4 regions of the Chryseobacterium sp. JV558 genome follow, and region 4 is predicted to be linked to each of the others. Evidence: riboswitches for the same ligand, from Rfam matches in the RefSeq annotation. Region 4 holds a riboswitch; each other region holds the start of a gene.
What was found. Region 4 has a riboswitch for cobalamin ahead of GFU89_RS11630 (TonB-dependent receptor plug domain-containing protein). Riboswitches for the same ligand answer to the same signal wherever they lie in the genome.
Positions count from the first base shown of each region.

Region 1: it holds a riboswitch for cobalamin, as region 4 does, so the genes downstream of both, GFU89_RS09500 (TonB-dependent receptor plug domain-containing protein) here and GFU89_RS11630 (TonB-dependent receptor plug domain-containing protein) in region 4, are expected to answer to the same signal.
Region 2: it holds a riboswitch for cobalamin, as region 4 does, so the genes downstream of both, metE (5-methyltetrahydropteroyltriglutamate--homocysteine S-methyltransferase) here and GFU89_RS11630 (TonB-dependent receptor plug domain-containing protein) in region 4, are expected to answer to the same signal.
Region 3: it holds a riboswitch for cobalamin, as region 4 does, so the genes downstream of both, prpB (methylisocitrate lyase) here and GFU89_RS11630 (TonB-dependent receptor plug domain-containing protein) in region 4, are expected to answer to the same signal.

Region 1 covers NZ_WJHU01000002.1:812,742-818,832, forward strand. The annotation lists gene GFU89_RS09485 (VOC family protein) at 1-144, opposite strand, end outside; gene GFU89_RS09490 (hypothetical protein) at 164-949, opposite strand; gene pafA (alkaline phosphatase PafA) at 1,053-2,699, shown strand; cobalamin riboswitch at 2,828-3,005, shown strand; gene GFU89_RS09500 (TonB-dependent receptor plug domain-containing protein) at 3,037-4,863, shown strand; gene GFU89_RS09505 (YncE family protein) at 4,884-5,939, shown strand.
Region 2 covers NZ_WJHU01000001.1:1,209,055-1,215,145, forward strand. The annotation lists gene metE (5-methyltetrahydropteroyltriglutamate--homocysteine S-methyltransferase) at 1-2,263, opposite strand, end outside; cobalamin riboswitch at 2,437-2,622, opposite strand; gene GFU89_RS05610 (Lrp/AsnC family transcriptional regulator) at 2,817-3,278, shown strand; gene GFU89_RS05615 (enoyl-CoA hydratase/isomerase family protein) at 3,362-4,144, opposite strand; gene mmsB (3-hydroxyisobutyrate dehydrogenase) at 4,147-5,031, opposite strand; gene GFU89_RS05625 (enoyl-CoA hydratase/isomerase family protein) at 5,071-6,091, opposite strand, start outside.
Region 3 covers NZ_WJHU01000001.1:1,218,777-1,224,867, reverse strand. The annotation lists gene GFU89_RS05665 (hypothetical protein) at 1-160, shown strand, start outside; gene GFU89_RS05660 (sensor histidine kinase) at 229-1,251, shown strand; gene GFU89_RS05655 (LytTR family DNA-binding domain-containing protein) at 1,255-2,022, shown strand; cobalamin riboswitch at 2,374-2,565, shown strand; gene prpB (methylisocitrate lyase) at 3,018-3,914, shown strand; gene prpC (2-methylcitrate synthase) at 3,917-5,071, shown strand; gene GFU89_RS05640 (bifunctional 2-methylcitrate dehydratase/aconitate hydratase) at 5,146-6,091, shown strand, end outside.
Region 4 covers NZ_WJHU01000003.1:140,994-147,084, forward strand. The annotation lists gene GFU89_RS11625 (YncE family protein) at 1-207, opposite strand, end outside; gene GFU89_RS11630 (TonB-dependent receptor plug domain-containing protein) at 204-2,237, opposite strand; cobalamin riboswitch at 2,346-2,531, opposite strand; gene GFU89_RS11635 (transporter) at 2,623-3,570, opposite strand; gene GFU89_RS11640 (cytochrome-c peroxidase) at 3,583-4,632, opposite strand; gene GFU89_RS11645 (MbnP family protein) at 4,625-5,455, opposite strand; gene GFU89_RS11650 (hypothetical protein) at 5,583-5,951, opposite strand; gene GFU89_RS11655 (superoxide dismutase) at 5,956-6,091, opposite strand, start outside.

The DNA of each region.
Region 1 (6,091 bases), on a different contig from region 4:
CAAAGTAGTTTCTCCGGTCAGCAGTTCTCCATAATCTTTTTCAGGGGTGATAAATTTTATTTCGGTATCAAAGGTGTTTTTATAAAAATTCATAGATTGCTCTACATCTTCTACATACAAAATGACATATTTGAATTTGATCATATGATTGAATTAAATGGTTTTATTTTTTATTTAAAATATATTCTTCATCCACTATGAGTTCTGCGTGAGGACCCTGTAAAGGATATTCTTTGAGACTTCCGAAGTGACCGAAATAAAGAGGGTATTTCTGGGTAAGCTGGCGCACTTTACTCCCAAATGAATTGATATCAACTTTTTGAACAGCCTCTTTGTTCTGTCTGCCATTGCTGAAAAAGAGCATCAGGTTGCAATGATCTTTAAAATCAAAATCATTATAATAAAATACATTGAGGTTTTCTTCTTTGCATATCTGTGATAAATCATCAATAAGGCTTTGTTTGTATTGCAGAGGCAGATTACAATCAATTCTGGCAGCGTAATTTTCTGCATTGCTCTTCCTGAAGTCAGAACCAACCATCTGAATGAATCTGTGTTCTATATTTTTGAATTCTTCTCTTTCCGGAGCATAGCTCTTGCTGGATTGAATGCTAAAAGGAATATTGGAATCTATCAACTCTGCATTTTCACGAATCAATAGTTCTTCTATTTCTTCTGCCAGCTGAAAATGAAAATCAAAGAGCTGATAATCTCCGATATTGATGATCAAATTATTTCCATCGATATTCAAATGTAAATAGGTTTCTTTGAAACGTCCTTTCAGTTCTTCCAGCTTTCCGATAAAATCGTCTGCATTTTCCACCTGAACTTTTGCCGCCAGTTCTGCAGGATTATCGGCATGTCCACCATATCCCGGGAAAAATTTGAAAAATTGAAAGTTATATAAGTGATCCGGAAATTTGAAATACCAGTATACGCCTAGAATCATAGCAGATTGATTGATAAATTGTGCAATAATCAAATTTAAATAAAATTTCACACTCCAAAACTTTCAAAACCCTTAAATTTGTTGTCAATAAAAATTTACTTGGATGCTTAGGAACATTTCAATTGCGGCAGCTACTTTTTTGTCCGTAGTTACAATCAATGCACAGAAGAATAAAAATACCCAACTGGAAAGACCAAAACTAGTCGTAGGTTTGGTTGTAGATCAGATGCGTTGGGATTATTTATACCGTTTTTATGGTAAATATGGGAATGACGGTTTCAAAAGACTTTTGAATACAGGATATTCTTTGAATAATGTACACATTCCATACGTTCCTACCATTACCGCGTTGGGACATACATGTATCTATACAGGTTCAGTACCGGCTATTCACGGAATTGCTGGAAATGACTGGACGGATAAGGAAACAGGAAAAGGAGTGTACTGTACAGCTGATGAGAGCGTTCAGCCAGTAGGAACAACCAATGTAAAAACAGGAAGCCACTCTCCAAAAAATCTTTGGTCTACTACGGTAACTGACGAATTGAGATTAGCAACCAACTTTCAGGGGAAAGTAGTGGGAGTTTCTTTGAAAGACCGTGCTTCTATTCTTCCTGCAGGACACAATCCAAACGGAGCGTTCTGGTTTGATGACAGTACAGGAAATTTCATTACCAGTACATGGTATATGAATGATCTTCCTCAATGGGTAAAATCATTCAACTCTCAGAATCTTCCTGAAAAATTAGTAGCCAACGGCTGGAATACTTTACTTCCAATCAATCAATATACGGAAAGTGCACCGGACAATTCTTCTTGGGAAGGACTGCTGGGAAGTGCAAAAACGCCTACTTTCCCTTACAGTAATTTAGCAAAGGATTATCAGACTAAAAAAGATAATATCCGTTATACACCTTTCGGGAATACGCTGACATTGAAGTTGGCAGAAGCTTCTGTAGAAGGTGAAAAACTGGGCGGAGATAATATTACAGACTTCTTGGCCATCAACCTTGCATCTACTGATTATGCAGGTCATAAATTCGGACCCAATTCTATTGAGGTAGAAGATGTGTATATCAGATTAGATCAGGATTTAGCAGAATTCTTCAATTATTTGGATGCTAAAGTAGGAAAAGGAGAATATACAGTTTTTCTTTCTGCTGACCATGGTGGAGCGCATTCTGTAGGATTCCTTAAAGAGCATAAAATCCCGACAGGTTTCTTCGGTGAAGATGCAGAAAAGAATCTGAACCAAAAACTAAAGGATAAATTCGGAGCTGATAAACTGATCAATGCGATTGATAACTATCAGATTTATTTTGACAGAAAAGTATTGGCTGACAGTAAGCTTGAATTGGATGATGTAAGAAACTTCGCAGTAAAAGAACTGGAGAAAGATCCTACAGTTTTATATGCTGTTTCTGTAGACAGAGTTCAGGAAGCAAGTATTCCGGAGCCTATCAAACAAAGAATTATCAACGGAATCAACAGACAGAGAAGTGGAGATATCCAATTAATTTCTCATGATTCTATGCTTCCTCCATATTCTAAAACAGGAACTACTCATAGCGTTTGGAATTCTTATGACTCGCATATTCCATTGATCTTTATGGGTTGGGGAGTTAAACAGGGAGAAAGCAACAAGGCTTATCACATGACCGATATTGCACCTACCGTATCTTCTCTACTGAAAATTCAGTTCCCAAGTGGAAATGTAGGAAATCCAATTACAGAAGTTATTGGTAAATAATTGCATACGATTATTCTATGATACATGGCTGCTTTCAACCGAAAGCAGCTTTTTTTTGTGAGTTATTGCTTCAAATTTTCAACCCGCTACACACTATTCTCACTTTTTGGCAAATACATATAAAAACCTATCTTTGCAAAAATTTTGGTTTCCAGTATTTTGGAATGAAAAGGGAATCGGGTGTAACTCCCGGACTGTCCCCGCAACTGTAAATCGCAATAAAAGTTTCTGCAAACAACCACTGTCTAAAACGGGAAGGAGCAGAATGCGAAAGTCAGGAGACCTGCCGGAATTATAATAAAAAAACATATTGCTTTCGGAGGAAAAGTAAAAAAGTATGGATATAAAAAGATCTTTAGTACTGCTTTTTTCATCTTATGGCTGTTTTCTTTTTGGACAAGAGAAAACCATCGACACTATTTATGTTTTCGATAACCAGATGAATAGGGTGAAACTTTTTCATCCCGTAAAAATAATTTCGGCAGAAGAGGCCGAGAAAAACTCCAGTAATCTTTCAGAACTTCTGAGATTTCAGTCACAGGTATTTATCAAAGAAAATGGCCGTGGGGCTGTTTCTTCGCCATCTTTCCGGGGTACTACTGCGCAGCAGACTGCCTTTGTATGGAATGGGATAAATATCAACTCCAGTTTTTTGGGACAGGGAGATATCAATAATATTGCTTTGTTCGGATATGACCAAATCGGTATAAAAGCCGGCGGAGGAAGCGTAGTCTACGGAAGTGGTGCTATCGGGGGAAGTATTCACCTGAATAACACTCTTGATTTTAATAAAGGCTTTCATGGTTCTGTATTTTCTGAAGTCGCTTCTTTCAATACCTATAATAATTTTGTAAAAGGTTCTTACAGCAATGATAAGTTCAGTTTTAAAGCTTCCGGAAATTATTCTGTAAGCGAAAATAATTATGAGGTAAGTGATCTGAACTATATCAACAGAAACGGGAATTACTACAATACGACATTCAATGCAGGTGCATCTTATAAGATAAATAACGATCATAAAATTTCGTGGCAGAGCCAGTTTTTCGATTCTTCACAACATTATCCTGTATATGAAGAAACGGGAACAAAGACAAAATATAAGACTCAAAGTGTAAGAAGCCTTCTTTCCTGGGACTGGAACAAAGCGAAGTTTAGCAACTCCCTTAGAGCAGCCTATACAGAAGAGAATTTTCAGTATTTTGGTTCTTTAAACCTGCCTAAATCCAGTGGCGGAACAGGGAAAAATTACATCTTTAAAAATGATTTCAATTACTTCCTGAATTCTAAGTGGAATTTTAATATTATCGGAGAATTTCAGATCAATAAAGGGGAAGGATATGCGAGTGGAATATCCAGTGTCAGCAGAAATGTTGGTTCTGTTTCCGGATTGTTGAGATATTTTGCAACAAAAGACCTGCGTTTTGAAGGTGGATTCAAGAAAGATTTTGTGGAAGATGTGAAGTCACCAATTATGTATTCATTCTCCGGAAAATGGAGTGCTGCAAAATGGTATGATGTAAGCGTTAACGTGTCAAAAAACTTCAGATATCCGTCATTTAATGATATTTATTATGAGCCGGGAGGAAATAAAGACCTGAGACCGGAAACCTCTACTCAGGTAGATATGACCAATGAGTTCAAAGTGGGAGATTTCAGACTTGCTTTATCTCCGTATTATATGAACATCACAGATCTTATCGCATGGCTTCCAACGGCTAAAGGATACTGGCAGGCATTCAATGTCAATAAAGTTGAATCTTACGGATTAGAATCTCAGCTGTCTTTTAGTAAACAATTGGGTAATCATAAATTCAGAGCGAATGCAGGATATTATTATGCAAGATCTATAGATAAAGAAACGCAGCTACAGAGACCTTATGTTCCTATGCACAGGGGATCTGCCAATATAGATTATGAATATGGTTTCTTTAAGTTTTTTGCACAGGGATTACTGAATGGTGTTACCTATACCACAAGTGATGAAAATAGATCAGAAGCCATTGATCCTTATTTTCTTTTGAATATGGGAGTTTCTGCAACTTTAGCGAAAAAATATACCTTAGGGTTTAAAGTAAATAATCTAACAAATACCTATTATAAAACGGTTTCTTTTTATCCTTTACCGAAAAGAAACTATAGTGTATACGCAGCAATAAATTTTTAAAAATTAAAATTGAATAAATTATGAAAATAACTAAACTTTTAACTGTACTATTTGCAGTAGTGTTATTATTTAACATGTCTTCATGTACAAGCGATTCCGCTGAGTTTGAAATTTCTCCGATCACTTACCAGAACGGATATTTTATCTCTAATGAAGGTAACTTCAACAGCCAGGGAGCTAAAGTAACCTTCCTGACAAGAGATTTGAGTATGAAACAGGATGACGTATATGGTTATAATAACAATAAAGAAATTCTGGGTGACGTTCTTCAGACGATTGGTCTTAACGGAAATAAGGCTTATCTTGTAATCAATAACTCGAACAAAATTGTTGTAGTAGACCGTTATACATTCAAAAAATTAGCAGTAATTACAGATCAGATTGATAACCCAAGAGGGATTACTTTTGCAAATAACTTTATCTATGTTGCCAACCTGAATTTCTCTACAAATGCAACAAACGTAACGAAATATAAAGCTTCTGACTATTCATTTGTAAGCAAAATCACTATGACAGGCGGGGCTGATAAAACAGTAGAAGCAGGTGGAAATGTTTTTGTACAGAATGCAACATCAGGATTCGGAAATATGATTACTTATATCAATACTTCCAATGACAGTAAGACTGAAATGACAGTTCCAAATGGTAAAATTAACAGTACTATTTCATACAAATCTAATGTTTACACAATTTCTTCAACAGCTGCAGATTCTTATGTCTATAAGATTTCAAGCACTGGAGCAATGACTCCAGTAGTAACACTGACAGGAATTCCAAACGCTACAAACCTTCAGATTGATAACGATAAAATCTACTTCAGCTCTGCAGATAAAGTATATACAACAAGTTTAGCGACCCCTACAGTTCCTACAGCTCCATTGCTAACAGCTGCAGATGGTGGTCCTTATTTTACACTTTATGGATTTAACGTTATTGATGGAAGAATCTTTGCATCAGATGTTAAGCAATTTACAGCAGAAAGCGAAATGGTAATTTATTCAGCAACTACGGGTAATAAAATTAGTTCTCTTAAAACAGGAGGTCTTGGTGCTAACGGTACTTTCCTGAATCCATAAACCTTACAACATATAAAAAAATAATTTTTTATTTTTTCATCATTTGTGTTTTTTTCCGGCCGGTTTCGAAAGAAACCGGCCGGCTTTGTTTTCATAAGTGGAAATAAAAAGCCCGGCGGGATGGAACATCCCGCCGGGCTTTTTATTATTTA
Region 2 (6,091 bases), on a different contig from region 4:
CCATTGCTATCAAAGCTTTTTCGGTTTCTTCCCAATGTCTTGTTTTCAGTCCGCAGTCAGGATTTACCCAAAGTTGATTGGCAGGAATAACGTTCTGGGCTTTTCTCAACAGTTCAATCATTTCTTCTTTAGACGGAACTCTTGGGGAATGGATATCGTATACGCCGGGACCAATTTCGTTTGGATATCTGAAGTCTGCAAAAGCATTCAGCAGTTCCATCTGAGAACGGGAACATTCTATGGTAATCACATCAGCATCCATATCAGCAATGTTTTCAATAATATCATTGAATTCCGAATAACACATGTGGGTATGAATCTGAGTGGCATCTTCTATTCCGCTTGCAGAGATTCTGAAAGCTTCTACAGCCCATTTCAGGTAATTCTGCCAGTCGGTTTTTCGTAATGGAAGTCCTTCTCTTATCGCGGGCTCATCAATCTGAATGATTCTGATTCCAGCTTTTTCAAGATCCACAACCTCATCACGGATGGCCAGAGCAATCTGTTTACATGTTTCTGAACGAGGCTGATCATCACGTACAAAAGACCACTGTAAAATTGTAACGGGACCTGTAAGCATTCCTTTTACCCATTTTTCAGTCTGGGATTGAGCGTATTGAGACCAATATACCGTCATCGGCGTGGGGCGGGAAACATCACCAAAGATCACAGGAGGTTTTACACAACGGCTTCCGTAGCTTTGTACCCAGCCATTTTTCGTAAATACAAAACCTTCCAGCTGTTCCCCGAAATATTCCACCATATCGTTACGCTCAAATTCCCCGTGAACCAAAACATCTATTCCTATTTCTTCCTGCCAGTTGATGGTTCTCTGGGTTTCTTCTTTCAATAAGGTATCATACTGCTCTGCCGTAAGCTCTCCTTTTTTGAATTTTGCTCTCCAGCTTCTTACCTCCGTAGTCTGTGGGAATGACCCGATGGTTGTTGTTGGAAATAAAGGAAGTTGCAGTACTTTCTGCTGTTCTTCTTTACGGATTTTGAAGGTATTGATCCTTTGTGCATCTTTTTCAGTAACAGCATTCGCTCTTTGCTTCACCTCATCATTATGGATAAGTGAAGATGTTCTTCTGTTTGCAATTCCTTTTTTATTTTCTTCAAATAAAGCAAGAATCTGTTCATTTTCCGTTCCGGATGCCAGTTCTTTAAGTGTTACCACTTCTGCTACTTTCTGCTTGGCAAAAGCCAGCCAGTTTTTAATTTCCGGATTAAGGGAAGTTTCAAAATCCAGATCACACGGTGAATGAAGTAATGAAGAGGAAGGAGCAATTAAAACTCTTTCAGATCCCAATTTCTCAACTGCTTTTCTGATGAAAGACAAAGATTTTTCAAAATCATTTTTCCAGATATTTCTTCCGTCAACTACTCCTAATGAAAGGCTTAAGCTTTCTGGAACAGCACTCAAAATATCATCCAATTGCTCAGGATTTCTTACCAGATCTATATGCAATACATTCACGGGAAGTGATGCCGCAAGTGATCCGTTATCATTTAATCCTTCAAAATAAGTAGCCACAATCAATTTCAGTTTCGGGAAGCGTTTTCTTATTTCGGCGTAAACAAAATGATATGTTTCTTTTGCTTTCTCCGTTAAATCCAACGCTAAGAAAGGTTCATCAAACTGAATCCACTCTGCACCCTGTTCCTGAAGTTTGGTTAAAATCTCAGTATATACGGAAAGAAGGTTTCCAGCCAGATCCAGTTTATCAAATCCTTCTTCTTTTTCTTTTCCTAACAGCAGATAAGAAACCAGCCCGATGATTACCGGTTTTGCATTGATTCCTGCCTGTTTTGCTCCCGAAAATTCATTAAAAATTTTATCTGAATTCAGTTTAAAATGCTGATTTTTATAAAACTCGGGAACGATATAGTGATAATTGGTATCAAACCATTTCGTCATTTCCATTGCAGTGATATCCAATCCTTCTTTCTGGTATCCTCTTGCCATAGCAAAGTAAAGATCCAGCTCAGAGTTGTTCTTTTTAAGCACTACTTCATGATAACGTGTAGGAATTGCTCCTACCACAAGGCTCATATCCAATACCTGATCATAGTATGAAAAGTCATTACATGGAATAAGGTCTATTCCTGCTTCTTTCTGAATGTTCCAGTTTTGGGTACAGATCGTTCTCCCTGTATTCAGAAGTTCTTCCAAAAGGATTTTACCTGACCAATATTGCTCGCAGGCTTTTTTGAGTTCTCTTTTGCTACCAATACGCGGATAGCCCAGAATGTGAGTTTGCATTTTTAAACTTTTTAATTAAACTTAATGTCAAGCCCTTTTAAAATGCTTCGGAATGTTTTAACGGATAAAATTTCAGGGCTCATGATATAACCAACAACACAATTTCCCTTACAGAGAAAATGTATTCATTCGATATATCATCTGTATGACCCAAAAGCTTCAGACCGCGAAAGCATTGTCAATTCAGTAAAGGCAGGTCTCCTGACTTGTAACAGTTTCCGTCATCCTTCCCGCTTTTGGCAGTGGATATGCAAGGACAGAAACCTTTGTATGTTACTTACAGTTGCGCGACAGCTCGTGATTCTCACACGATTCCCTATTAATTTACGTTATGTAAAGCCTTTCCTGTTTGATGAAGTATCTTTAAAGAACTGTACTTTTACCCATAACATGGTTATCAGTAAAAGTTTTTAATTTTGTGTAAAATTACTAATACAGAATAAAAACACAATCAAACTCAATTAATTAAGCAAAATAAACTTTTAAAAACATAAATAAAAGCATATAATTCTTTACATTTGACTATTATTATAATCTAAAAGAATAATATTCTGTGGAACAACTCGATGATAAGGATGTACAGCTGCTGAGGCTGCTCCAGAAAAATGCAAAACTGACCGTTAAAGAGCTTGCAAAGGAAGTGAACCTCTCCACTTCGCCGGTTTTTGAAAGGGTAAAAAGATTGGAACAGGAAGGATTTGTGAAAAGGTATGCGGCTGTTCTTGATGCTGAAAAGCTCAACCGGGGGTTTACAGTTTTCTGCCAGATCAAGCTGAAAATTCATGACAGATCTGTAGGGTATGATTTTGTAAAAGAAATTTTAGAAATTGAAGAAGTTGCGGAATGCTATAATATTTCCGGAGATTTTGATTTTCTTCTGAAAGTTCAGGTACGGGATATGAAACATTATCAGGATTTTGTATTTAACAAACTGGGATCTGTAGATTCTATCGGGAGTACCCACAGTACATTTGTTATGGCTGAGGTAAAAAACAATCATGGCCTGACCATTTAAGTAATGGAAAAACAGAGAATTGAAAATGGAAGATGATGCTTAAGTTAAACCATGCTATTTTCAATTCTCTATCTTCCAATCCATTAGTTTCCTTTAAAGTCCGGATTTCTTTTTTCTATGAATGCTCCGATGCCTTCATTGTGATCTTCTGTTGTGAACAATTCTCCGAATAAAGCGGCTTCCTGTTTCAATCCGTCTGTGATATGCAGTTCAAATCCTGTATTTAAAGACTGTTTCGCTTTTGCCACAGCTACAGGACCTCTTGCAGCAATTGTTTCTGCCAGTTTTTGAGCTTCGTTCAGTAATTCTTCGGGAGCGAAAACATGGTTGACAAAACCAAAATCTTTACAGGCTTCCGCGGAATAAAATTCTCCAGAGAAAACCATTTCCCTTGCTTTGTATAATCCAATAGCTCTTGGCAAACGCTGGGTTCCGCCAAAACAAGGCAATAATCCCAGTGTTACTTCAGGAAGTCCAAATTTTGCTTTTCCGCTGGCCAGAATAATATCACAGGATAATGCAAGTTCACAACCTCCCCCCAACGCAAAACCATTTACAGCGGCTATCACCGCAAACGGAAGCTCTTCAATAGCGTTAAAAGCGGTCTGTGCAGCAATTGAAAATGCCTCTGCTTCTGCGGGAGTCATCTGCTGCATTGCTTTAATGTCAGCCCCTGCAACAAAAGCTTTTTCTCCGGAACCAGTAATAATTAATACCCTGATATTATTATCTGATTTTATCTGGTCAGCAAATGATTTCAGTTCCTGTAAAACCTGTTCATTCAATGAATTTAAAGCTTGCGGACGATTGATTGTTAACGTTCCAATGTGTCCATTCTGTTGATATAGTAATGTTTCAAAAATCATTTTTAAAGGTCTCTGTTTAGAAATTGAATAATACTTGAAAAGTCTGTTTTTCCGTTTCCTGATTCGCTCCACATTCTGTATAAATTCAATGCGGTATTGCCCAGAGGTGTAGATGTTTTGGTTTCCAAACCTGCTTCTGCGGCCAGCCCAAGATCTTTTGTCATCAGATCAACGGCAAAACCACCGGAATAATTACGGGAAGCCGGAGCATTTTCCATCACTCCCGGATAGGGGTTATACACGTCTAAAGACCAGTTTTTTCCGGAACTCTTCTGCATAATCTCACTTAAAATCTGAGGATTAAGACCATGTTTCACCCCAAGATTGATGGCTTCTGAAGTTCCGATCATATGAATGGCCAGCAACATATTATTACAGATCTTGGCAACCTGTCCTGCCCCGGATTCTCCGGCATGAAATATATTCTGCCCCATACACTTCAGTATCGGCCTGGCTTTTTCGTAGTCTTCCTGTTTACCGCCAACAATAAAGGTGAGCGTACCCGCCTGAGCACCAGAAGTTCCCCCGGAAACAGGGGCATCTATCATTTTGCAGCCTTTTGAAACAGCTAGTTCAGCCACTGTACGGGCTGTAACCGCATCAATGGTACTGCTGTCAATCAATAATGTATTTGGTTTCAGGCTGCTTATAAACTCTTCTGAATAGAGTTCAGCAACGTGTTTTCCTGAAGGCAGCATTGAAATCACAACGTCTGCGTCCTTACAGGCAGCTACAGCAGATTCGGCAGCCTGCCCTCCTTCTGAAACCAGTATTTTCAAAGCTTCTTCTGAAAGATCAAAGCCTATCACATGATGTCCTTTTTTGATCAGGTTAACGGCCATTGGGCCACCCATATTTCCTAATCCTATGAATGCTATATTTGACATAATTTTTAAGTTTAAAGTTGAGCGTTCAAAGCGTAATACTTAAATCTCTATTCTCAATTTTTCATTTTCCATTTTCAGTTCTTTAAAGTAGGAATCGATCCATTCTTCTGTAATATCTTTCCATGTTGCCGGATGCCATTTCGGAGACATATCTTTGTCTACTAATAATGCTCTTACTCCTTCTGCGAAATCAGGGTGAATGCAGCATTGGCAGGATAGATTCAGTTCAGATTGAAAAACCTCCTCAAGGCTTAAATCTTTACCTTGTTTCAGCTGTCTGAAAATAATATGTGCCGAACTTGGAGATCCGGATTCAAAGCTTTTTATACCGTTAGTGATCCATTCATCTTTACCATCATGGCTGATTAATATTTTTCTGAAATCCTCCAGAGAATCTACACCTTCAAACTGTCTGATAAAAGGCTCATGTAATGCTGCCTGAGACTGAGGAATAATGACCTCTTTTGAAATATTTTCCAGGATATGGGAAACGGTTTTATGAGATGCTCCGTTCCAATCTGCCTGCAAAAGGGCATTCAGAATAGTTTCTTTTGAAGAGGATTCTATATAATAATCTGCCAGTCCTAAGAATTTACAATCTGCACCATCCAATCTTGCGCCTGTTAATCCTAAATAAACGCCATAAGCGGAAGGCATTTTATTCAAAAACCAGGTTCCTCCTACATCAGGGTATAGGCCAATTGTAATTTCAGGCATTGCCAGCTTACTTTTTTCGGTAACAATTCGGTGTGAAGCACCCACCATTAAACCAATTCCGCCACCCATGACGATTCCGTGCCCCCAGACGATGACAGGTTTTGGGTAGGTATGGATGGTATAATCTACTTCGTATTCTTTTGAGAAGAAGTCGAAACAATCCTGCGGAACTTTTGTGTCATCTATTGTACGCTGTGCAATAATAGCATCATGTAATTTTCTTACATCACCACCAGCACATAATGCTTTTTCACCAGCTCCCTGAAGGAATATACAGGCTACTTCATCAGAGGTTTTCCAGTCTTCCAAAACGGCTTTCAGTTCTTCTATCATTTCCAATGAC
Region 3 (6,091 bases), on a different contig from region 4:
GCTTGGAAAAACCAAAGATGAACAGAACGGATTGTTCTTATTTGACAGTAAAGGCCAGCCGCGAGCCAGATTCTGTGTAGATAAAAATAACGAAGCAAAACTGGATTTCTTAGACGATAAAGGAAACGTTACCGCATCATTCCCCGAAAAGAAAAAATAATAGAACAAAGAAACAGCCCTGTAAAAATATAGGGCTATTTTTGCAAAAAATGACCATTCATAAAGCCGATGAAAACCATCTTAAAACGGATTAATCAAAACAGGTATTTTCTTCTGTTTATACTTTTGTTTGCGTATGTACAGTCTATCCATACCCGGATAGGAATAAGAAGAACTTTAGACTGGTATATTTTTACTCCGGAAGCCGCCGTTGTCACGCTCATTAGTGCCTGTATCCTGTTTTTTGTGATTGATTTTTTCATTAAAAACTGGCAGAAGTCAGTAACATTCAGCATCGCGGAAATTCTTAAAATATTCAGTTCTTCACTGTTGACATACCTTGTGGTGATGAAGATAATAGGCTTTTTGATTGCTTTTGCTTTTGGAAAGATTGAGAAAAATTTTAATCAGGAAGTTGTTATTCTCTCCACTTTTTCGGATTTAATCGGAGGCTTTATTTATGGAAGTTTTTATCTGGCATACCGTTACTACAAGAAGAATACAGACTATCAGAAACAGCTTGCCCTTTATGATCATGCGTTGTCTGAAAGTAAAATTAATCAGTTGAAAGCCCAGCTTAATCCTCATTTTTTGTTCAATAATCTCAATATTCTGGACCAACTCATAGAAGAGGATAAGCGAAAAGCTTCCGACTTTCTCAATGAATTTGCAGAGATATACCGCTATGTTTTAGATGTTTCCGATAAAAAATTAGTAGCTCTGGAAGAAGAATTTTCTTTTGCAGAGAAATATTTTAATCTGATACAATATAAATACGGAAATGCCTATTCATTAAAAATAAATCATATAAAATCATCAGGAAATATCATCCCTTTGTCATTACAGTTGCTGCTGGAAAATGCCGTTCAGCATAATCTTGGAACTCCTGACCATCCTGTTTCGGTCACCATAAATCTGGATCAGACAATAACCGTTTCCAATAATGTGATACCTAAGCGTAACAGTAAAAAAACTTCCGGAAGAGCGTTGAACAATCTTAAAGAACAATATGCGTTATTAAGCGACCAACAGGTAGAAATATCAAAATCAGAAATCGGATTTGCTGTAAAACTTCCTATAATTCCAGTATAAAATATGATAAAAGTTATAATTATCGAGGACGAAATCCCTGCCAGAAACAAGTTAAAACGTTTTATCAGCGAATTAAAAGAACCGGTTGAGATTGCTGCAGAGATTGATACCATAGAAGAAGCTGTTGCCTTTTTAAGAAAATCAACAGTAGACCTGATCTTTTCTGATATAGAATTATTGGATGGAAATGCCTTTGAAATCTACGATCAGGTGAGTGTTTCAAGTCCGATAATCTTCACAACAGCTTACGATCAGTTCTGGATGAATGCTTTTGAAAGTAACGGCATAGAATATCTTTTAAAACCTTTTTCACAAGAGCGTTTCCAAAAAGCCTGGGACAAATTTCTTTTATTGAGAAACTCTGCTTCAGAACAGAATGAGGTTTTGATAAAGCTTCAGCAAATGCTTAATAACGGTCATACAGAGAAAAAATATAAAAAAAGATTTACAGTCTCCTCACACCATGGAATTTACTTTGTCAATACTGAAGATATCACTTTTTTTGAAGCAGAAGAGGGAATTGTCTTTGCTTTCGATACCACAGGAAAGAAACATTTGCTGAATGAATCTACACTAAAAGAAATTGAAAATCAGCTCAATCCTTCAGATTTTTTCAGAATTAACCGCAGTGAAATTGTTCAGAAAATACATGTTGAAAGAATAGAACGTTACAATAAAAATACGCTGTCTATCCAAATAAAAGGACAGAAAATCCATCTGATGGCAAGCCAAAGCAACACAGCTTCTTTCAGAAAATGGATTGAAGAATAGGGATTAAAATTTTTCACTAAAAATGATATAAAAAAGATCATTTAATATCAAAAGATAAGCATTCACAATTCTTAAAAAAACAGTTAAAAAAAGCACTTCAGTTTCAGGTTGAAAAACAATAACAAGTAGGCCGTTTCTTTGAACTTGTTTAATTTTTTCACGGCATATCTTAAGAATTTAGTAACAAAAAACAAACAGAATCATCTAAATTACAATGTCTGTTGAATAAAAAATGAATTTTTAATAATAACAAAATCAACAGGTTATGGTTAAATAATTATTGTTTGCATAAAATATCTTTCATGTTTTTATAAAATACCTATATTTACCACCAAGGAGTTCTTAACATCTTCTTTATCAACCGAAACTGGTTACACTTAGCTGTGTCTTAAAAGGGAATCGTGTGCAAATCACGAACTGTCGCGCAACTGTAAGTAACATCAAGGTTTTTATCAAAAAAGGTCCACTGTATGCCTCGTTATATGGGAAGGACGATAAAAACTGTTACAAGTCAGGAGACCTGCCTATTTCGAATTGACGATGCTTTCGCGGTATGAAGCTTATAGTCAGGTATGATACGATATGGATAACAGTGGGATCAATATATTTTGTCAGCTCGTGTTATTTTGTGATGCAGATAAGTAGCGGGGCAGTATGCTCTTTCATTATCGTGTATTCATCGTATTTTCCTTTTCCATATTTTTCTTTTCCACAGGCATTGTGAAGTGTATCAGGAACTTTTTATGAGGATTTAATCAATATAAAAAGTTAAAAAATGTACCCATTCGATTTCGGTTATTCATGCAGGAGCAGCAGACTTGGAAATAAACAGGTTTGCAGGGAGGTAATGGTGCATAATTCCAAGTTACAAAAGACGAATAGAACAGTCCTGTTTCCTTTTGATTTCCTTTTTACCACATCATGGAATGGTGGCTATTATTGCGCCTATTCATGGTCTTCTGTAAACAAAATTCAACTAAACAATAAATATTATAATGACTACAAGTGAAAGTTTGAAGTCTCCTGGTATGAAATTTCGGGAGGCCATGCGAAAAGAAAGTCCCCTTCAGATTGTTGGTACTATTAATGCCAATCATGCATTGCTAGCACAGCAGGCTGGGTTCAATGCAATTTATCTTTCAGGAGGCGGTGTTGCTGCAGGCTCTCTGGGTATTCCGGATTTAGGAATTACTACGCTGGAAGATGTATTGATTGATGTTCAGCGTATCACGAATGTTTGCGATGTACCATTGATGGTAGATGTTGATACCGGATTTGGACCTTCAGCATTTAATGTGGCAAGAACCGTAAAGTCACTGATTAAAGCCGGAGCTGCTGCTTTGCATATTGAAGATCAGGTAGGTGCAAAACGTTGTGGACACCGCCCGGGAAAGGAAGTGGTAACCAAAGAAGAAATGGTTGACAGGCTGAAAGCTGCTGCAGATGCCCGTACCGATGAGAATTTTGTAATAGGTGCCCGTACCGATGCATTTGCTAATGAAGGATTGGAAAAAACATTGGAAAGAGCGGTTGCTTACAAAGAAGCCGGAGCAGATTTCATCTTTGCAGAAGCCGTTCCTGATTTAAGCTTTTACCAAAAGTTTGTTGAAGCTACAGGAGTTCCCGTACTGGCTAATATTACAGAATTTGGGATGATCAGAATGTACACAGTGGAAGAATTAAAAAATGCAGGCGTAGGACTGGTTCTTTATCCGCTTTCGGCTTTCCGTGCCGCCAATAAAGCGGCTCAAAATGTATACGAACACCTTCGTAAAGACGGAACACAGGCCAATGTATTAGATACCATGCAAACCAGAGAAGAACTCTATCAAAGCATTGGATACTACGACTATGAACAAAAATTAGACAACCTTTTTAAACAAAATAATTGATAATGTCAACGAATAGTGAACCCACATTTAAACCTAAAAAAAGCGTTGCGCTTTCAGGGGTAGCAGCAGGTAATACTGCGCTTTGCAGTGTCGGAAAAAGTGGAAACGATCTCCATTACAGAGGATATGATATTCTGGATCTGGCAGAAAAAACGCAATTTGAAGAAGTAGCCTACCTTTTGATCTATGGCCAGCTACCTACCGGAGCACAGTTGAAAAACTATAAAGCCAAATTAAAATCTCTGAGAGGACTGCCTCATTCTGTGAGAAATATCCTTAAGAGTATTCCTGCAGCAGCTCACCCAATGGATGTTATGCGTTCTATGGTTTCCGCTGTCGGAAGTATTCAGCCGGAAAAAGACGATCATAATATGGCGGGAGCAAGAGATATTGCAGACAAATTACTGGCATCTTTCAGCTCGGGCCTGTTATATTGGTACCACTATACCCATAATGGAAAAGAAATTGACGTAGAAACCGATGATGATACAATAGGAGGGCATTTTCTTCACCTGTTACACGGAAAGAAACCTTCAGATTCCTGGGTGAAAGCAATGGAAATCTCGTTGAACCTGTACGCAGAACATGAATTTAATGCGTCAACATTCACCAGCCGTGTGATTGCCGGTACAGGATCTGATATTTATTCTGCCATTACCGGAGCCATTGGTGCTTTGAGAGGACCTAAACATGGTGGAGCTAATGAAGTAGCTTTTGAAATCCAAAGCCGTTATCATTCTCCGGATGAAGCAGAAAGTGACATTCGCCAGCGTATTGCGAACAAAGAAGTGATTATCGGATTTGGACACCCGGTGTATACCATTTCAGACCCAAGAAATGTCGTGATCAAAAAGGTAGCTAAAGAACTTTCCGAGGAAGCAGGAGATATGCTGCTGTATACTATTGCTGAAAAGCTTGAAACTGTAATGTGGGAAGAAAAGAAAATGTTCCCGAATCTGGATTGGTTCTCCGCTGTTTCTTATCACTTGATGGGAGTTCCTACCCTGATGTTTACTCCGTTATTTGTCATTTCAAGAGTTACAGGCTGGAGTGCCCACATTATAGAACAGAGACAGGATGGGAAGATTATCCGCCCAAGTGCCAACTATACAGGACCCGAAAACAAAGAATTTGTGTCCATCAACGACAGGAAATAATGGAAATATCAATAGTTCATTTTCAATTTTCCGCTCTTAACTTTTAATTAATTAAAATTTTTCAACAATAAAAAATGAGTTCACACATCTCAAACGAAAGACCACAACCCGATCAGGTATTAACAGACATTGCAGACTATGTCTTAAACTACGAAATTAAAAATGACTTAGCATGGAAGACCGCTCATTATTGTCTTCTGGATACGATCGGCTGTGGTCTGGAAGCATTGACTTACCCCGCATGTACAAAACTTTTAGGACCTGTGGTAAAAGGGACAGTAGTTCCTAACGGAGCAAAAGTTCCGGGTACCCAATTCCAGCTGGATCCTATTCAGGCAGCGTTCAATATCGGAGCGATCATCCGCTGGCTGGATTTCAATGATACATGGCTGGCAGCAGAATGGGGACATCCATCTGATAACCTTGGAGGGATTTTAGCGACTGCAGACTGGTTATCCAGAACCAATATCGCAGAAGGAAAAGCTCCTTTAAAAATGAAGCAGGTATTGGAAGCCATGATTATGGCTCACGAAATTCAGGGCGTAATGGCATTGGAAAACTCTTTCAACAAAGTAGGACTGGACCATGTTTTATTGGTAAAGCTGGCTTCTACAGCAGTGGTAGGAAAGCTGATCGGGTTAAACCGTGATGAAATCATCAATGCCGTATCACTGGCTTTTGTGGACGGACAGTCTTTAAGAACATACCGCCACGCTCCCAATACAGGTTCCCGTAAATCATGGGCTGCAGGAGATGCTACATCAAGAGCGGTACGTCTTGCCCTGATTGCAAAAACGGGAGAAATGGGCTATCCATCTGTATTGACGGCAAAAACATGGGGATTCTATGATGTTTCTTTCAAAGGGAATGAATTCAAATTCCAGAGAGAATACAGTTCTTACGTAATGGAAAACGTACTCTTTAAAATTTCCTTCCCTGCAGAATTTCACTCGCAGACTGCAGTAGAAGCTGCAATGACATTACATGCAACTTTAAGAGGCCTTGGGAAAACAACAGATG
Region 4 (6,091 bases):
GTAGGTTCCTTTGGTATAATCAAAAAAATCCAGTGTACATTTGTTGCTTCCCATATTCCCTTCGTTCAGCATATAAAAGCCTTTTATGGCTGTATTTTCTGAGGGAAGTCCTTCCACCACTTCCTGACGGACAATGACATCATCTGTACGGCATGAAGTAAGAAAAGCTAATACAAGAAACAGAAAATAAAAGTTTAGTTTTCTCATAAGGTGAAGTTTAGAATAAGTTTAAAGTTTCTTCCCGGCATTGGATAGTTGATGACCACATCATAATATTGGTTGAAGATATTATTCATCTCAAGGCTTACTTTAAATTGATGATTCGCCCAGTTGATTTTTTTCTGAACAGACAGATCATGAGTGTACCAAGGCTGTACATAATTGTATTGGATATTATCCTGGTTCACATCATAGCGTTTTCCTACATACATCGCACTGTAATTGAAACTCCAGTCTTTGTAATCTGCCATCAGGGTAAATGAACCACTGTGCCATGGCGTATAAGGAATCTGATTTTTGTAGAATGTATCTTCCGGATCTGTCATATCTCTTGCACTTTGGTAGGTGTAAGAAAATAATGGCCTCAGTTTTACTTTTCCTAACTGCATTTCTGCCTGAACGTTTACATCAGTACCAATGATTTCTACCAATCCAAGGTTCATCATCAGCCAACGGAACATACTTCCGTTAGGAGCTGCGACAATTTTGTCCTGTACTTTGTTGTAGTAGCCGTCTACTTTAGCATAAAAGGATTTAAAGAAATGGTCATTATAATTCTTCTGGTAAGTAAATCCAACATCATACTGATTGGTAAATTCCGGTTTCAGGTAAGTATTTCCTATATTGGTATAATAAAGGTCATTGAAAGTAGGCAGTCGGAAAATTCTTTTATAGAAAGCTCTGAGGGTAAGCTCAGGAATGATTTCAGGCTGATAGCTCATAAATACTGCAGGTGTCCATTCTCTGCTGTCTCCGGGCCTTTTGTTTTTTCTTACTTCTTCAAAGGTAAATGTTCCTAAAAGGCTTCCCAGAATTTTCAACCTGTTCCACTGGTAAGTTGTAGCTAAAGCGACTAATGTTGTATAGCGTGTAGGATAAGAAAAGTTATCCAGGTTGGCATCCAGATTATTGTACTGAAAATCTCCGCTCAGGCTGACATCCCAATTGGGAGTGATAGAATAGACATTGGATGAGGAAAGATAAACCTCTCTTTGGATGTACACATTATCTGTATACATAATAGACTGAGAACGGACTGTATCCATAAAATGGGTATAATCGTAGGCAAATTTTGCTTTCAGCTGTGTTTCAAATTTTGGGAACAACTTTTTTCTCAGGTTGGCCTGTATAAAATAATTCTCATCGGAAAGTCTCGCTCCTCTTCCACCAAAACGGCCATTCACAATAGGAGCCGGCATTCCACGGTCTGAAATATAACCATAACCTCTGATGTTCCAGCTTCCGTTATTTAAAGTTCCGTTTAAGGAAGTTTCAAAGCGTTTTGCTTTAATATCCGAATCCTGTCTTTTTGCAATGGTATCATAAGCCTGCTGCCCATCAGGATATTTTTTAGCATATCGAAACCTGTAGATTCCATCACTTTGCATAAATTCGGCACTGAAACTGGCAGAAACCCTGTCTGATACTTTCTGCTCTAATCGGAATGATGGATTAAAAAGATCAATGGAGGCACTTTTGGCTCTTATCACAAGGTTGGTTTTCCTTGTTCCTTTAAATACTGGTATTTTAGGCTGTAAGTAGATAGATCCCGAAGAGCCGAAATCTTTTGCAGGCTGGAAAATCTCACTTTTCTGACCATTATACAATGATATTTCTTCAAGATCGTCCAATGAATATCTTCCGAGGTCAACAAGCCCATTCTGTGCATTTCCCAGTTGAATTCCGTCATAGAAAACACCTACATGCTGGCTTCCAAGACTTCGGACGTTAATGGTTTTCAGACCACCCATACCACCGTAGTCTTTGATCTGAACTCCGGAAAAATACCGAAGAGCATCCGCAACGGAATGACTGTTCAGTCTTTCCAGCTCTTCTCCCTGTAATGTTTGTGCCGGAACGATTTCCTTAAAGTTCTTTTTGTAGAGACTGATCACCTTGATGGATTCTTCCTTCAGCGTATCATTTTTCTTTTTTTGGGAATATAAAAGCTGAGATGCGATCACCAGTATTGTGAAAACAGCTTTATGAATTGTAGAAGTAGTCAGTTTTGCCGCCATTAGCTCATTTAGGATAATGATGACGCTAATGGATGTAAGAAAACAACGACAAAGCACAGCTGTCACTGCACAGAATCATTGATGTCCTAAGCTTTATTCCACGAAAGCGTCAAACGATTATGGTCTGGCAGGTCTTCTGACTTACTCCATTTTTGAAATCCTTCCCATTAAAAAACAGTGGATATATTTTTCAAAAACTTTGGTGTGGAGCTTACAGCAGCGGGTCTGTTCCGGATTTTCACCGGATTCCCTTTTAAGAGCTTTTTAGGGCTCACCAAATTTCGGCAAAGATAAAAAATTATTCCTAACCCCCAATTAAAATCATGATTCAGAAACAATTAAAGCCCCCGAAGGAGCTTTAACAGTATTAAAAAGAGAGTTTATTTTAAATTCCGATATTCAGGAAAATACTGAACCTGGATTTTGCTTCAATGTCTCCTCCTGCCAAGCGGGTGTACATAGGAAGCATGAGTTCACTTCCCAAACTCAGTTTTTTATAAGAAGCTTCAAATCCTAATTTCCCATACAACGCACTTCCTGCAGTATTGGGTAAAGCTTCATCGAACTGTTTATTCTGAGCATAGACTTCTCCCTGAACTCCTGTTTTTACAGAAAAGATAGATTTTTCATTTCCTGCAACCTGATAAAAACCTGTTGCAGCATAGTTCCACTGATTTCCGAAACGGTAGTTTTTCTTATTTTCCGTTTTTATGGTATAATCTGTATTGACCAATACGGCTACTTTATTTTTCTGAAATTTATAATTCAAAGCAGCCTGATAATCCCAGCTTCCGGTTCCGAGCTGAAAACTCGGATTGACACCGGAGATTCCTTTTTCGTCAAATTTTCCCAAAGGAATTTTTACGCCCAAACCTCCACTCAGGTGATGGGAATTATCTTTAGAACTCATCAGCTGGTAAATTCCCATCAGGTTCAGATCGCCAATTCCATTGATTTTAATATCTCCCTGCATGGTTTTCTTTTCATGGAAATGGAAGGGCAGACTTGCATATACACTCAGCTTATTAGTTAAGGGAATTTTCCCCCAAATCTGCAGGGTATTGAAATACTGATCCTGTGTAAGGTCTTTTACAAATAGGTTCTCCTTTGCTTTGTAATGCTGTGCAAAGTATTTGATCCCTATAAACTGTGGATTCAATAAAGACTCGAAGCCGGATGATCCGTTTCCTGCAGCACAACCGCAAGCGTCACAATCATCATCAAAATCAAACCTGCTAAAGGTTTCCGGAGAAATATAAACGCTGTCTCTAATGGTCTTCGCCTGATACTGATTAAACAGGATTAAACTTAGTATGAATATAATCTTCTTCATGTTTTCTATAAATTATTCTGCAAATTTTGGATTGGATATAAAACTTTTATCAGACAGGGTTTTCAGGAATGCTATAATTGATTGTTTTTCCTGACTGTTCATGGCAATTCCTATATGACCGTTCTGTTTCAGCTGTGGGTCAAGATTGGTATTATCTTCTACCTGATCTGAATAGAAGTTGAGTACCGCATCTAGGGTGTAAAACCTTCCATCATGCATGTAAGGAGCTGTATATTCTACATTTCTTAGACTCGGAACCCGGAATTTCATCCAATCTACCTGATTTAGGGTCACTCTGTAACGCCCTGCATCCTTGAATTCCGTATTATAATACATTCCTGTATTCCGGAAACTTTCATCAGTAAACAGTTCTCCGCTATGACAAGAGGCACATTTTTGCCCGAATAATGCCATTCCCTGAGATTCGGTTGAAGTCAATTGTTCCTTTCCCTGTTTGAATCTGTCATATTTTGAATCTGCAGAAATCAGTGAAGCCATAAACTGAGATAAAGCTTTCAGAATTCGTTCTCCGGTAATGGTTTCGTCTCCATAAGCTTCTCGGAAAAGTCTTTTATACTTCTGGTCATCTTTTATTTTCGAAATCGCTTCCGGTATGGAGCTGTCCATTTCATTAACGTCTGTAATAGGACTAATGGGCTGTTCATTAAGATTATGAATCACTCCGTCCCACATATACCTTTTCAAAAAAGCCATATTCTGAATGGGTGGTGCATTTCTGATTCCGATTCTGTCATCTACGCCATGGCTTACAGTATGCCCGTGGTGGGTAAAAGCATTTTCCTGAATATGGCAGAACCCGCATGAGATGGTATTATTTCTGGAAAGTCTTCCTTCATAGAATAGTTTCCGCCCCAGTTCTACTCCATTTTTTGTCACCGGATTAATGGATTTATCGAATGTCATTTCGGGAAAATAAGAAGGAAACTGCAGATTATATGCTTCATCTTTTTCCAACGGCTGTATCACCTCATCAGAGCATGAAATACAGCTCAACAGAAATACAAGCAGAACCAGTATCGTTTTAACAAAAAAATTAATCATTGTGAACGTGGTCTACTTTAAACATTTTCTTAAGATTGTTGGTAACATCTACCAGGTGCTGGTTTGAACCCATCAGCATATCATTGGCTGTTGTAAGAGTAAGTGCTTTATCTCCACTCAAGAACTGGTTAAGATCTGCCAGAATATGAATAGATGGACGAATCTGTCCTGTCACTCTTGCCGTTGTTGGAAGGTTCAATGTAATTTCACGGTATAAATCGGGCTGTTCGTTAGCTATAACATTTCCCATATTTCCGGTATGATTCATGAATTCTTTAGAAGGAGAATCTGCACCATATTTCCCTTCCAGTTTCACAAAAACATATCCTGCAGCCCATGACCACGACATCCCTTTCTGCTTAGCTTTCGTCCAGAATTCAGCTTGCCCGTCTTGTCCCAGCAAGTAAGCTTTCTGGCTGATTCCCAACCCGAATCTTATTTTTTTATAATTATTTTTCTGAATACCATCCAGATTCAGATAGACCACTCCAGCTACAGCATCTGCCTGATCCACAATAAATGCTCCTTTATCAGGATTGTTTTCGTTGTATTTAAATTCATTTCCGTTCTCATCAATCAGTGTAATATTACTGATGACATATTTTAATGCCGAAAAATTATGTTTCTGTCCCTGAGAAGAAGTCTGCACTGTCTGATTTAAAATAACATCTCCTACATTATTAAATCCGTTTTGAAATTTGATCTGAAGTTTTCCAGGTGTAGTATCTTGTGAATTATCGTCATCCCTGCTGCTGTCGCAGGATACAAAAGAGAATAAAGTAAAGGCAATAAAGAATAATGATAAAAATTTATAAATTTTCATTGTTGATTTTTTAAGTTGAATTATATTTTTGAAATGTGAAAACATTCTTTTTTACCACAAAAGGCACAAAGTTTTTACACTTAAGTTTATTAAGTGACTTTTATGGTTGAATCATGATATGAATAACTTAAAAAACCGGCGGTTTGAAAATATGGCTGAGAAACAGAAAAGAATAGGCTGTTTCGTAGATAAAGTTGAAATTGAAAAACGGGCGTTTTTCAGTAGTCATGATCTCTGCAGTTTCAGGCAGGATATAGGTATCAAGGATCTTCTGTCCTGAGTTTTTGAGTTTCTGAAAAGGGGAAGTTTCTGAATCATTGGTCTTGGCCAATTCTTTACTCAAGTAACATTTCCCGTTGCAGTGTACCTCCGGCCTTGCTTTATTTATACAAAGGACTTTGGTGATATAATCATAATTTACAGCATACTCTACCAATGGCACCAAAGGTCTTAGCACCATATAAAAAGTAAAAAGTATGCTGTAAAGTAATTTCATCAGATTATTTTTTGCTTACAGCTTCTTCATATCTTCTGCTGATCTCCTTCCAGTTGGTAACATTCCAGATAGCGGTAAGATAATCTGCTCTTTTATTCTGATATTTTAAATAATAAGCATGTTCCCAGACATCAATCCCG